2 regions of the Brevibacillus sp. NPDC003359 genome follow, and region 1 is predicted to be linked to the other one. Evidence: a T-box and tRNA genes for the amino acid it is inferred to sense, from the RefSeq annotation. Region 1 holds a T-box; the other holds one or more tRNA genes.
What was found. A T-box is a leader RNA that pairs with one kind of tRNA and senses whether it is charged. The one in region 1 lies ahead of tyrS (tyrosine--tRNA ligase), so its partner is inferred to be a tRNA-Tyr.
Positions count from the first base shown of each region.

Region 1 (4,852 bases):
GTTGTCAAAAAAAGGGGGGTGATACAGATGAACAAAGAGTAAAGGACGAGAAATGTAAAAACGAAATGGGGAATCCAAATGGTCGAACTGCACAATATCACGATTACCACCAAAAAAGACGGCAGGACTCTCATTCAAAATCTGCACCTGACCCTGCAACTCGGAGACAAGATTGCCATTATCGGGGAAGAGGGCAATGGAAAAAGCAGCTTATTAAAATTCATTTACGCGGAGCAAATGATTGCCGAGTATTGCACATTTGAAGGGAAAGTGTTGAGAAGCGAATGTTCCATGGGTTTTCTTTCACAGGAGCTATCGGACGAAGAAAAACAAATGACCATTGCCGACTTTTTTGCTGAAAATCAATGGAGCAAAGAACTGGTGAGAGCGATGGATGATTTCGGCATTCATGCATTGGATTCAGATAAGAAGATGGGTGTTCTGTCCGGTGGTGAGCGTTTCAAATACCGCTTTTTAAGTCTGTTGGCACAGCAGCCTGATGTTCTATTACTAGACGAACCCACGAATGATTTGGATATTCAAACGATGGTATGGCTGGAAGAATTCATCCAACACACGGCTATTCCTGTCATATACGTATCGCATGACGAAACATTTATTGCGAATACCGCAAACGGTATCCTTCATATGGAACTGACAAAGCGCAAGCAAGTACCCAAATATACGTTTTCAAGAGAACCATATGAGAATTACCTCGCGAATCGTGAGAGCCACTTGAACAAACAAGAGCAGATAGCCAGAAAGCAAGCTTCTGATCATCGAAAGCAAATGGAGAAATGGCATGACGTTTGGAATAAAGCAGAACATCAACATCGGAACGTATCCCGGTCAGACCCGCGACTGCAAAAGAAAATCAAGTCTCTGAAAAATCAAAAAGAGCGCGTGGAGAAAGCGTCGGAAACGTTTCTAGAGGCACCAAGTGTAGAAGAAGCAAGCGAATTCCGATTTGATTCTGCGGTACATGTGCCCGGTAGTAAACAAATCCTCGACTTTTCATTGGAAGTACTGCAAATAGGGAACAAACAGCTAACGAAACAGATTCATTTATCGATCAAGGGCCCAGAAAAAGTTGCGATTATTGGGGAAAATGGGATCGGAAAAACGACGTTGTTGAAAAAGATCATGGATGAGCTAGTTCAGCACTCGTCATTAAAGATCGGTTATATGCCACAAAACTATGAAGACCGACTGGATTCAACGAAAACACCGATTGAATACTTGGAAACAACGGGAATGAAAGATGCGATGATAAAAGCGTATACTCATTTAGGCAGTATGAAATTTACAAAAGATGAGATGCATCAACCCATTAAACACTTATCTGGGGGACAGAAAGCGAAATTGCTCCTGGTAAAAATGATTTTGGATCAGTGCGAAATATTAATACTGGATGAACCGACCCGAAACTTCAGTCCTTTGACGACTCCTGTTCTGTGCCGCGCCTTAACGGCTTTTGACGGTGTGATTATCAGTATTTCGCATGACCGACGGTATTTACATGAAGTCGCAACAACTGTTTATGAGCTAACTTCCGACGGTCTCACGAAAATAAAATAAGGGATAGTAGCGGAATCATTGCTACATGGTTGACATTGCTATTTGAATTCAATATACTGACTTTAATTTCATATGAAACATACGTTGAAAGAGCCCAGTAGCAGCTTATTCCCTGTTCTAGAAAGCCGGGGGTTGATGGAACCCGGTACACAATAAGCGAGCGAATTACACTCTGGAGTATCTCGGGTAATGCCGAGCGGAATCGCGAACGATAACTCGCGACGAGTGGCATGAATGGCCTGCGTTAACGCATGGGTCCATTGGTGCAAGTTGGGTGGTAACACGGTTATTCAATCGTCCCTATGTCTACAATAGACAAGGGGCGATTTTTTATTTTCACTATAGGAGATTGAAGGAGTGTATGGCAGTGAATATTATCGATGAACTCGAATGGCGCGAAGCCATCAATCAGCAAACGGATGCAGAAGGGCTGCGAGAATTAACGAATGAAAAAGCAGTCTCGTTATATTGTGGTGTCGATCCAACAGGTGACAGCATGCACATTGGTCACTTGATTCCTTTCATGGTACTGAAACGCTTCCAGCTCGCTGGCCATCGTCCGGTCATTTTGATCGGCGGTGCAACAGGTACGATTGGCGATCCGAGCGGCCGTCAATCCGAGCGCTCTTTGCAAACACTGGAACAAATTCAGGAGAACGTAGATGCACTTACCGCACAAATGAAGAAGCTGTTCGTTACAGAAGGCGACAACCAAATTCGTTTGGTGAACAACTACGACTGGACGCACAAAATCAATGTCATTGAATTTTTGCGGGATTACGGTAAAAACTTCAGCATCAATACGATGCTTGCCAAAGATGTTGTGTCGAGCAGACTAGAAAGCGGCATTTCCTTTACGGAGTTTTCCTATCAAATTCTGCAATCGCTGGATTACCTGCATCTGTACAAACATGAAGATGTTCAGCTGCAAATTGGCGGTTCCGACCAATGGGGTAACATCACGAGCGGTCTTGATCTGATTCGCAAAAAGGAAGGACCAGAAGCAAAAGCATTCGGTCTCACCATTCCTCTGATGCTGAAGGCAGATGGTACGAAATTCGGGAAGACAGCAGGAGGAGCTATCTGGCTCGATCCAAACAAAACAACACCATTCGAATTCTACCAATTCTGGGCGAATACCGATGACCGCGATGTAGTGAAATACTTGAAATACTTTACGTTCCTCTCCAAAGAGCAAATTGAAGAGCTGGCTGAAAAAGTACAGACCGAGCCACATAAACGCGAGGCGCAAAAAGCGCTGGCTGAGGAAATGACGAAATTTGTGCACGGCGAGGAAATGCTCGAGCAGGCGAAGCGCATTACAGCAGCTTTGTTTACGGGTGATATTAAATCGCTATCGGCAGATGAGATCGAGCAAGGCTTCAAAGAAATGCCGACGTACGAATCTACCCTCGAAACGAAGAACATTGTCGATTGGCTCGTTGAGATCGGCATTGAGCCATCCAAGCGTCAAGCGCGTGAGGATATTACAAAAGGCGCTATCTCCATGAATGGCGAGCGGGTTACCGATCTGGAACTGGAAGTAACGCCAAGTCTCGCTATCGGCGGACGCTTCATCATTATCCGCAAAGGCAAGAAAAACTACAGCTTGGTGAAATTATCTCAATAGATGAAGGAATAAGAAGCTTCCCTGTAAACATGAAGGGAAGCTTCTTCCTATATTTGCATTATTTTCGTGTTTGACAGCTCTCTAATGCATTTGTGTGATAGGAGATCGCTTTGCGATCTAAACTGTAGCTGATAAAAGTCAGCAACGATGCCGTGATCGCGACAATCGCACCGACCCAAGAAACATCAATGAGTTCCCGGTTTGTCGTTATAAATCCACCTAAAGCTGATCCGAGGGCGATCCCGACGTTGACAGAGACGGGAGTTATTGAAGAAGCCAAATCTCTGGCAGCGGGAAAATGTTTATCGGCTAAATCAATAAAATACAATTGCATCGTGGAATTCATGATATACACGACCAGCGCCATAAAGGATAAGCTGATGAATCCACCGAGTAGGGAATGCGACGAAACATAAGGAGATGCGAGAATGACGGCTTGCATCAGATAAACATACCGTAGCTTTCCAATCCCGTTGCGAGCTGCCAGTTTCCCACCAATCAACGTGCTAAAGATAGAAATCACTCCGTACAGTAAAAATACAAGACTTATATACTGGTTCGGTACGAAGAGCACTTTTTGCAGCAAAGGAGTTAAATACGTATAGACCGTGTAGGTCGCGCCGATGCTTAATGCCGGAATAAAGAACGCGATAATAATACGTGTATTGGTCAATAACCCGATTTGTTTTTGCAAGGAACTGTTCGATCCCTTAAGTCCTTTCGGGATGGTCGCTGCACTTGCTAGGAGAGAAATGACTCCTAATAGAGCGGCAAACCAAAAGGCCATTTGCCAACCGCCCCATTGCCCAATAAAAGTACCGATTGGCACCCCAACTACGCTGGCGATCGTGAAACCAGCAAAAATGATAGAAATAGCGGAACCCCTTTTCTCAGCAGGCATCGTTTCACTGGCAACCGCCATGGCAAGTGCAATCAAAACCCCGGTCACAACAGCCGTCAAGATTCTGGAAACAAGAAGCAAGGCATACGACTCGGATAAAGCCGTAAGAATATTCCCTGTAATAAAAACGCCGATCAACGTCAGCATGAGTGGATACTTGGCAAACCGGCTGAATATCGCCGTTAAGATCGGTGTACCAATCGCAAATGCGATGGCAAAGGCTGATACTAACGATCCTACTGTTGAAATCGATATGCCCAATTCGGATGCCAGATCACTAAGTAGCGAGATAATGACAAATTCACTGGTACCGAGGACGAAGGTCAATAAAAATAAGGTAAAAGTTAGGAACTTTTGCTGTTTGTTCAAAAGCTGAATCTCCTCTCCACATGTTCTATTGTCCAGCTTTTTCGACGGCAATCTGGAGCTCGGAGACGTAAGAGTCCGGGTCATTTGGATTTTCACGACGAACACAAATTTCACGACGCGGTTCGTTTTCTTTGATCCGATATCCATTTCGTTCAATCCACATCGCCAATTCGACACTCGCCGTGCAACGACACGTCGTCCGACAATGATGGATGAGCGTAGCCATCAACGGCATTTCCGGCAATTGCTTTACGGTAAAAGGTGGTTCGGTCTGCAAATCCTGAGAAATTAGACGCGCGACTTCCACATCCATGTTGTCATCGCACTCCTCACAGCCATGCCAAAGAACCATTCTGGAGAGAGAAGATTGACCA
Region 1 is NZ_JBIAOR010000001.1:679,681-684,532, forward strand. It holds gene ACFYU8_RS03205 (ATP-binding cassette domain-containing protein) at 79-1,578, shown strand; T-box leader at 1,654-1,883, shown strand; gene tyrS (tyrosine--tRNA ligase) at 1,940-3,208, shown strand; gene ACFYU8_RS03215 (MFS transporter) at 3,267-4,478, opposite strand; gene ACFYU8_RS03220 (MerR family transcriptional regulator) at 4,504-4,852, opposite strand, start outside.

Region 2 (4,852 bases), 460 kb from region 1:
GGTAAAAAGATAAAGAAGAAGAATACGAAACAGCACCCCAATCAAGTACAGCTGAAAATCGTAACGTCCCATACATGCCGAGTATGCAAACAGCAATGTGCACGAGGGTTGGCATATCTGGAACAGATGTCCCAGCCCGGCGCGATCGGCTTTGGTGTACCATGCATCCTCACTAAGCCAAAGCCATAGTCCGTTCTTTTCCATGTGCAGGTGTCGGTTCACGAGAGATAGTCCCTTCACTTTCATTCAGAAGGGATTATCTTTTTTGGTGTGCAAAGCGAGGAAAAGCAGATTTGCATGTAGAAGTGAGAGCTATACAGAAGAAATCGGAGGGGGAATTGCCTACGGAGCGGGTGAGAGAAGCTTTAAAAAAACAATATCAATTAGACGTAGTGCATATCGAGCGAATTGCATATGGCTTATGGGAAGAGAGCTTTTCCGCTTGGACAAGCAATCAACGTTATTATGTAAAACGTTTTTATGCAAAATGGCGCTTGCAAACTCGCTATGAGGAGATGCTGACTGGTCTAGCACTCAGCCAAGAACTGCGAGAGAAAGGCTTTCCAGCGCCGCGCTTGCTTTTCCCCCTTCATCAGGAATGGCTTGCCCATGATCAGGGAGAGACGTACCAAGTAAATGAATGGATAGACGGACGCAGCTATCACCCAGGGGAATTGCCTCTTCGTGAAGCAAAGGCTATGGGGGAGTTGTTAGCCCAATTTCATCGCCAATTTGATCCGCTTCCACCTGTTGAGGACATTCCGATGCTCTCGCCTTCCGAAGCGATTGCAGCTTGTCGAGGGTTATTGAGTCAGTATCAGGAAAAGCAGGGAGCATTTCCAGTATACGTACGCGAAATACTCGAGCAGCAAATTTCCTTGTTGGAGACGGTTAGCCATGAATATGTTGTCCGATTGCCAGTACCCTCACTACGAGGCAGATGCTTTCATTCATATTGGGTCGAACAGCTCATTTTTCATCCAAATGGCGAGGTGGCTGCACTCGTAGACTGGACAGATGGTGCTGGAAGGGAAGGGTATTGGGCAAAAGATCTGGTTGCAGGGCTTCACTTGTCAGCCCTCCAGCACGAGGGGATTCTTGCGTTCTGTGCAGGGTATCAGGCTCATCATCCGCTGCCAAAATCAGAGTGGCAAACGGTACTGGCGCAGCTCTGCTACGGACATTTGGCGTCGACGAATTTTTTAGATAGTTGGCTCGTCAAGCACAATCGTCGTATGGAGCATTGGGAACAGATTGCGGTGACTTGGACTCGGCTCGTTCCAGAGCGATTTCGCCATTGGCGCAAGCTAGAACAAGAACTGCTGGATATGCTGTTCTCGGATCATTCGCAGGTCACTCTGGTCGGCAGGGATAACAGATGAGCCAAAAGACGCCAAGCTGGCAGGTTTAACCGCCGTGTATTATACTGGAGGGACTGATGAAGGCAAGCGGAAGGAGTGGAAATACATGCGTCCGTTACAAATATCACCTGATACGGCTGTCAAGCTAGCTGAAGCACTCCAGGTACCTTTAGAGCGCCTTATGCACATGCCACAGCATATTTTGTTGCAAAAAATGATGGAGTTGGCAAAGCAAGAGAAAGAAGCAAGTGAAGCAGAACCTGAAAAGAAAGACTAGATTCGTTACACACGAGGAGGAGAAAAGATGGGGGCAAACGTAGCAAATAAATTCCGTACAGGGCTCAAGCCACAAGCGTTCGTGGAAAACATGACAAAAAATCAGGATACATACCAAAACTGGTCGGATGCATTTTCATGGGAGGATGAACAAGACCGTGCGTTTTTTGCCTCTCTCCAGCATCGTGATGACCTCAGATGCTTGATTTTGGCAGCGGACTGGTGTGGCGACGTCGTTCGCAACTTGCCAGTCGTATTGCATGCCCTGAAAGAAACAGACATGCCAGTGGAAATTATGGTGATGGAAGAACACCTCGATCTCATGGATGAGTTTCTCACGATGGGCGGTCGGGCGATCCCTGTCGTTATCTTCGCGGACACTGGCGGACATGTTCTGGCCAAATGGGGCCCGAGACCGAAGCATGTCCAAGCTGTCATGACGGCCTTTAAACAGCAAAACCCGGACCGAAACGCGTCAGATTATGAAGACAAGATCAAAGTGGCGCGTTCCGAAATGCTTGAGCAGTATGGAGAAGGCACTGCCTACCAGCAAGTGATTGTCAAAGAATTGAGAGAGCTGCTTTCCTCGATCTAATTCATCACACCAATAACAGGGCGGAGTCAAGGCTCCGTCCATTTTCATGCAGAAGGGCTGAATTACATGTATTACTACGGCAATGAAACTATTATGTCCTTGGAGCAGGTGCTTCGCTTAAAAGCATCGGAAGTTCGAATTCTGGAGTGGGTACGTACCTACGAGTTTTTAGAAAACAGTTATGGGATAGATGAAGCAGTTCCCTACTTCTTGGAAATAAAATGCGAAGAAGAGCAAGTGAAGATTCGCAAAAACCGCATTCTAGACTTCCCTGAATACACCTGTGAGGGAGAAGCAACGTTTCAAGAGGTGGACGAAGCGCTGCGCGTCTTTCACGAGTGGGCACAGGAAATCTTGGCGAAAAAAGAGAGTCAATCCAAATAAATATGTTGACGTAAAACGAAGTTCATGGTAGATTAATAAATGTCGCTTCTGGTTGAAGAAAGTAGACCTAGAAGATAGACGGCACATATTGTGGGGAGATAGTGAAGTGGCTAAACACGGCAGACTGTAAATCTGCTCCCTCCGGGTTCGGCGGTTCGAATCCGTCTCTCCCCACCATTGATTTTCTATCGATGATGTGCAATTTTAATCATAGTTTCACATGCCGGTGTGGCGGAATGGCAGACGCGCGCGACTCAAAATCGTGAGGGAAACCGTGGGGGTTCAAGTCCCTTCACCGGCACCATATCAAATACGAATGCACACGATCCGTGATGTTCACGAACACATGGAAAGTGTGCTTTTTTAGTATGTTGGAAAACAATTCAAACAGCGGCGAGTCTAAGACTTGATATTCAGGTCTTAGCTCGCCGCTGTTTCATTTTGGGGCATGGCGCCATATCCATTGTTGAAGAGTTAAAAGTTTAATTCTGCAATAGTCTCGCCAAACAGAACCATACCATTTTTTTGAAATCCAAGTGACGCGTAAAGATTTTCGGCTGCGACATTGGCTGGGGCGTAACCAATAACGATTTTTTGACAACCTTCCTTTGCTTTCAGCAAATCAATGACTTGCGAAATCGCAGTACGTCCGTAGCCTTGCCGTTGATACTTCGCATCGATTAAGAGTCTGTAAATCCAGTAGTTTCCATCGTCGGGGTCAAGTCCATACATGACAAATCCAACCATCGTCTCATCGTGGTAGATGGCCAAAGGGACAAAGGTAGTTTGAAACTTTGCTTCAGCGATAGAGTAGAGGTTCGGGGCAACAAACTCACTTTGTTCGGGAGTTGGTTCCAGTTCAATACACTCTTCCCAGTTCTCCAGAGTTACTTCATGAAGTGTCACAGACATCTAATCACATTCATCCTTCCAATAGCTTATTTTTGCCAATATATTACATTTTATCCTACGTGAAAAGACAGCCAAAAGCAATAGCGTTCACAAATTTGTTTCCATTCTATGCAGCGAAATAGGAAGGGAAAACAGAAGAAATTCATCTAATTTTCATAAATAACATTTTATGGAAAATTCATTTGACACTATAGAAGAGTCATCTATATAGTTGGAATGGAAGTATTTGTAATCAATTAGATTTTTTGCCATGTCTGAATTGTGATTACATCTGCACAATTCCGAAAGGGGGGATATGCATTGCGCCAGGATAAGAAGCAATGGAAGGTCGGATATCCTTTAAGTCATCCTCAAAAGCGTATCTGGTATACGGAAAAATTACATCCACATCTCCCTGTCCATACGTTAGGGGGGATGGTACGGGTTCAAGGAAAGGTGAAACTGGATGTACTAGAAGCGGCCATTCATCTGTTCATTCAAAAGAACGATGCTTTGCGACTCAACTATCAGGAGGAAGAGACAGTCCTTCAGTTTGTTGGAGAGTATGAACCACAGCCATTGCAGGTGTTTGATTTCAGACGGGAACCGAATGCCCCTGATCGGTGCAGACAATTCATGCAAGCTTTGTTTGAAAAGCCGTTTTCCATCGGACAGGAGCCTCTGTTTTACTTTAGTCTGATTCAACTGAGTGACGAAGAGTCGGGGTATTTTGTAAAGCTGCACCATTTGATTGCTGATGGATGGTCAATCTCAATCATGACAGAACAAATTGCTCAATTTTATGACACGTTGCTGGCAGGCGGTACCGTTCATGTAGGAGATGAACACGCTTATCAAGCTTTTGTCGACAGGGAGCATGCCTATTCTCTGTCTGAGCGATTTGAAAAGGACAAGAGATACTGGCGGGACAAGTTTCAGAGCTTGCCAGTGATCACGACATTACAAAAGGCAACAGCTACTTCGGAAGGCAAGCGCAAAGTGTATTCATTTAATCGTGAAGATTCGACAAGAATACGCGAGTTTGCAACCCAGATGAAATGCTCGTTAAATTCCTTGTTTGTGGCTCTCGTCAGTCTTTACCTTCAGCGCTGTACGAGGCAAGAAGAAATCGTGATCGGTACACCGCTGTTAAACCGTTCAGGCAAAGTAGAGCGCAAAATATTCGGGATGTTCACCAGCACCATGCCATTTCGTCTGGCAGTTCCGATGGAAATGGATGCTGTCAATTATGTCAAATATGTCAACAGGGAATTGACTTCCTGTTTTTTTCATCAGAAATATCCCTACGATTTGCTGGCTCAAGAGTTGGAATTGAAGAAACATG
Region 2 is NZ_JBIAOR010000001.1:1,138,932-1,143,783, reverse strand. It holds gene ACFYU8_RS05020 (hypothetical protein) at 1-189, shown strand, start outside; gene ACFYU8_RS05015 (phosphotransferase enzyme family protein) at 339-1,382, shown strand; gene ACFYU8_RS05010 (YycC family protein) at 1,468-1,638, shown strand; gene ACFYU8_RS05005 (thioredoxin family protein) at 1,666-2,232, shown strand; gene ACFYU8_RS05000 (hypothetical protein) at 2,299-2,616, shown strand; tRNA gene ACFYU8_RS04995 (tRNA-Tyr) at 2,709-2,793, shown strand; tRNA gene ACFYU8_RS04990 (tRNA-Leu) at 2,839-2,920, shown strand; gene edeQ (edeine self-resistance N-acetyltransferase EdeQ) at 3,091-3,528, opposite strand; gene edeP (edeine non-ribosomal peptide synthetase EdeP) at 3,829-4,852, shown strand, end outside.
Region 2: it has a tRNA-Tyr gene. The T-box ahead of tyrS (tyrosine--tRNA ligase) is inferred to sense a tRNA for this amino acid. The anticodon was not compared.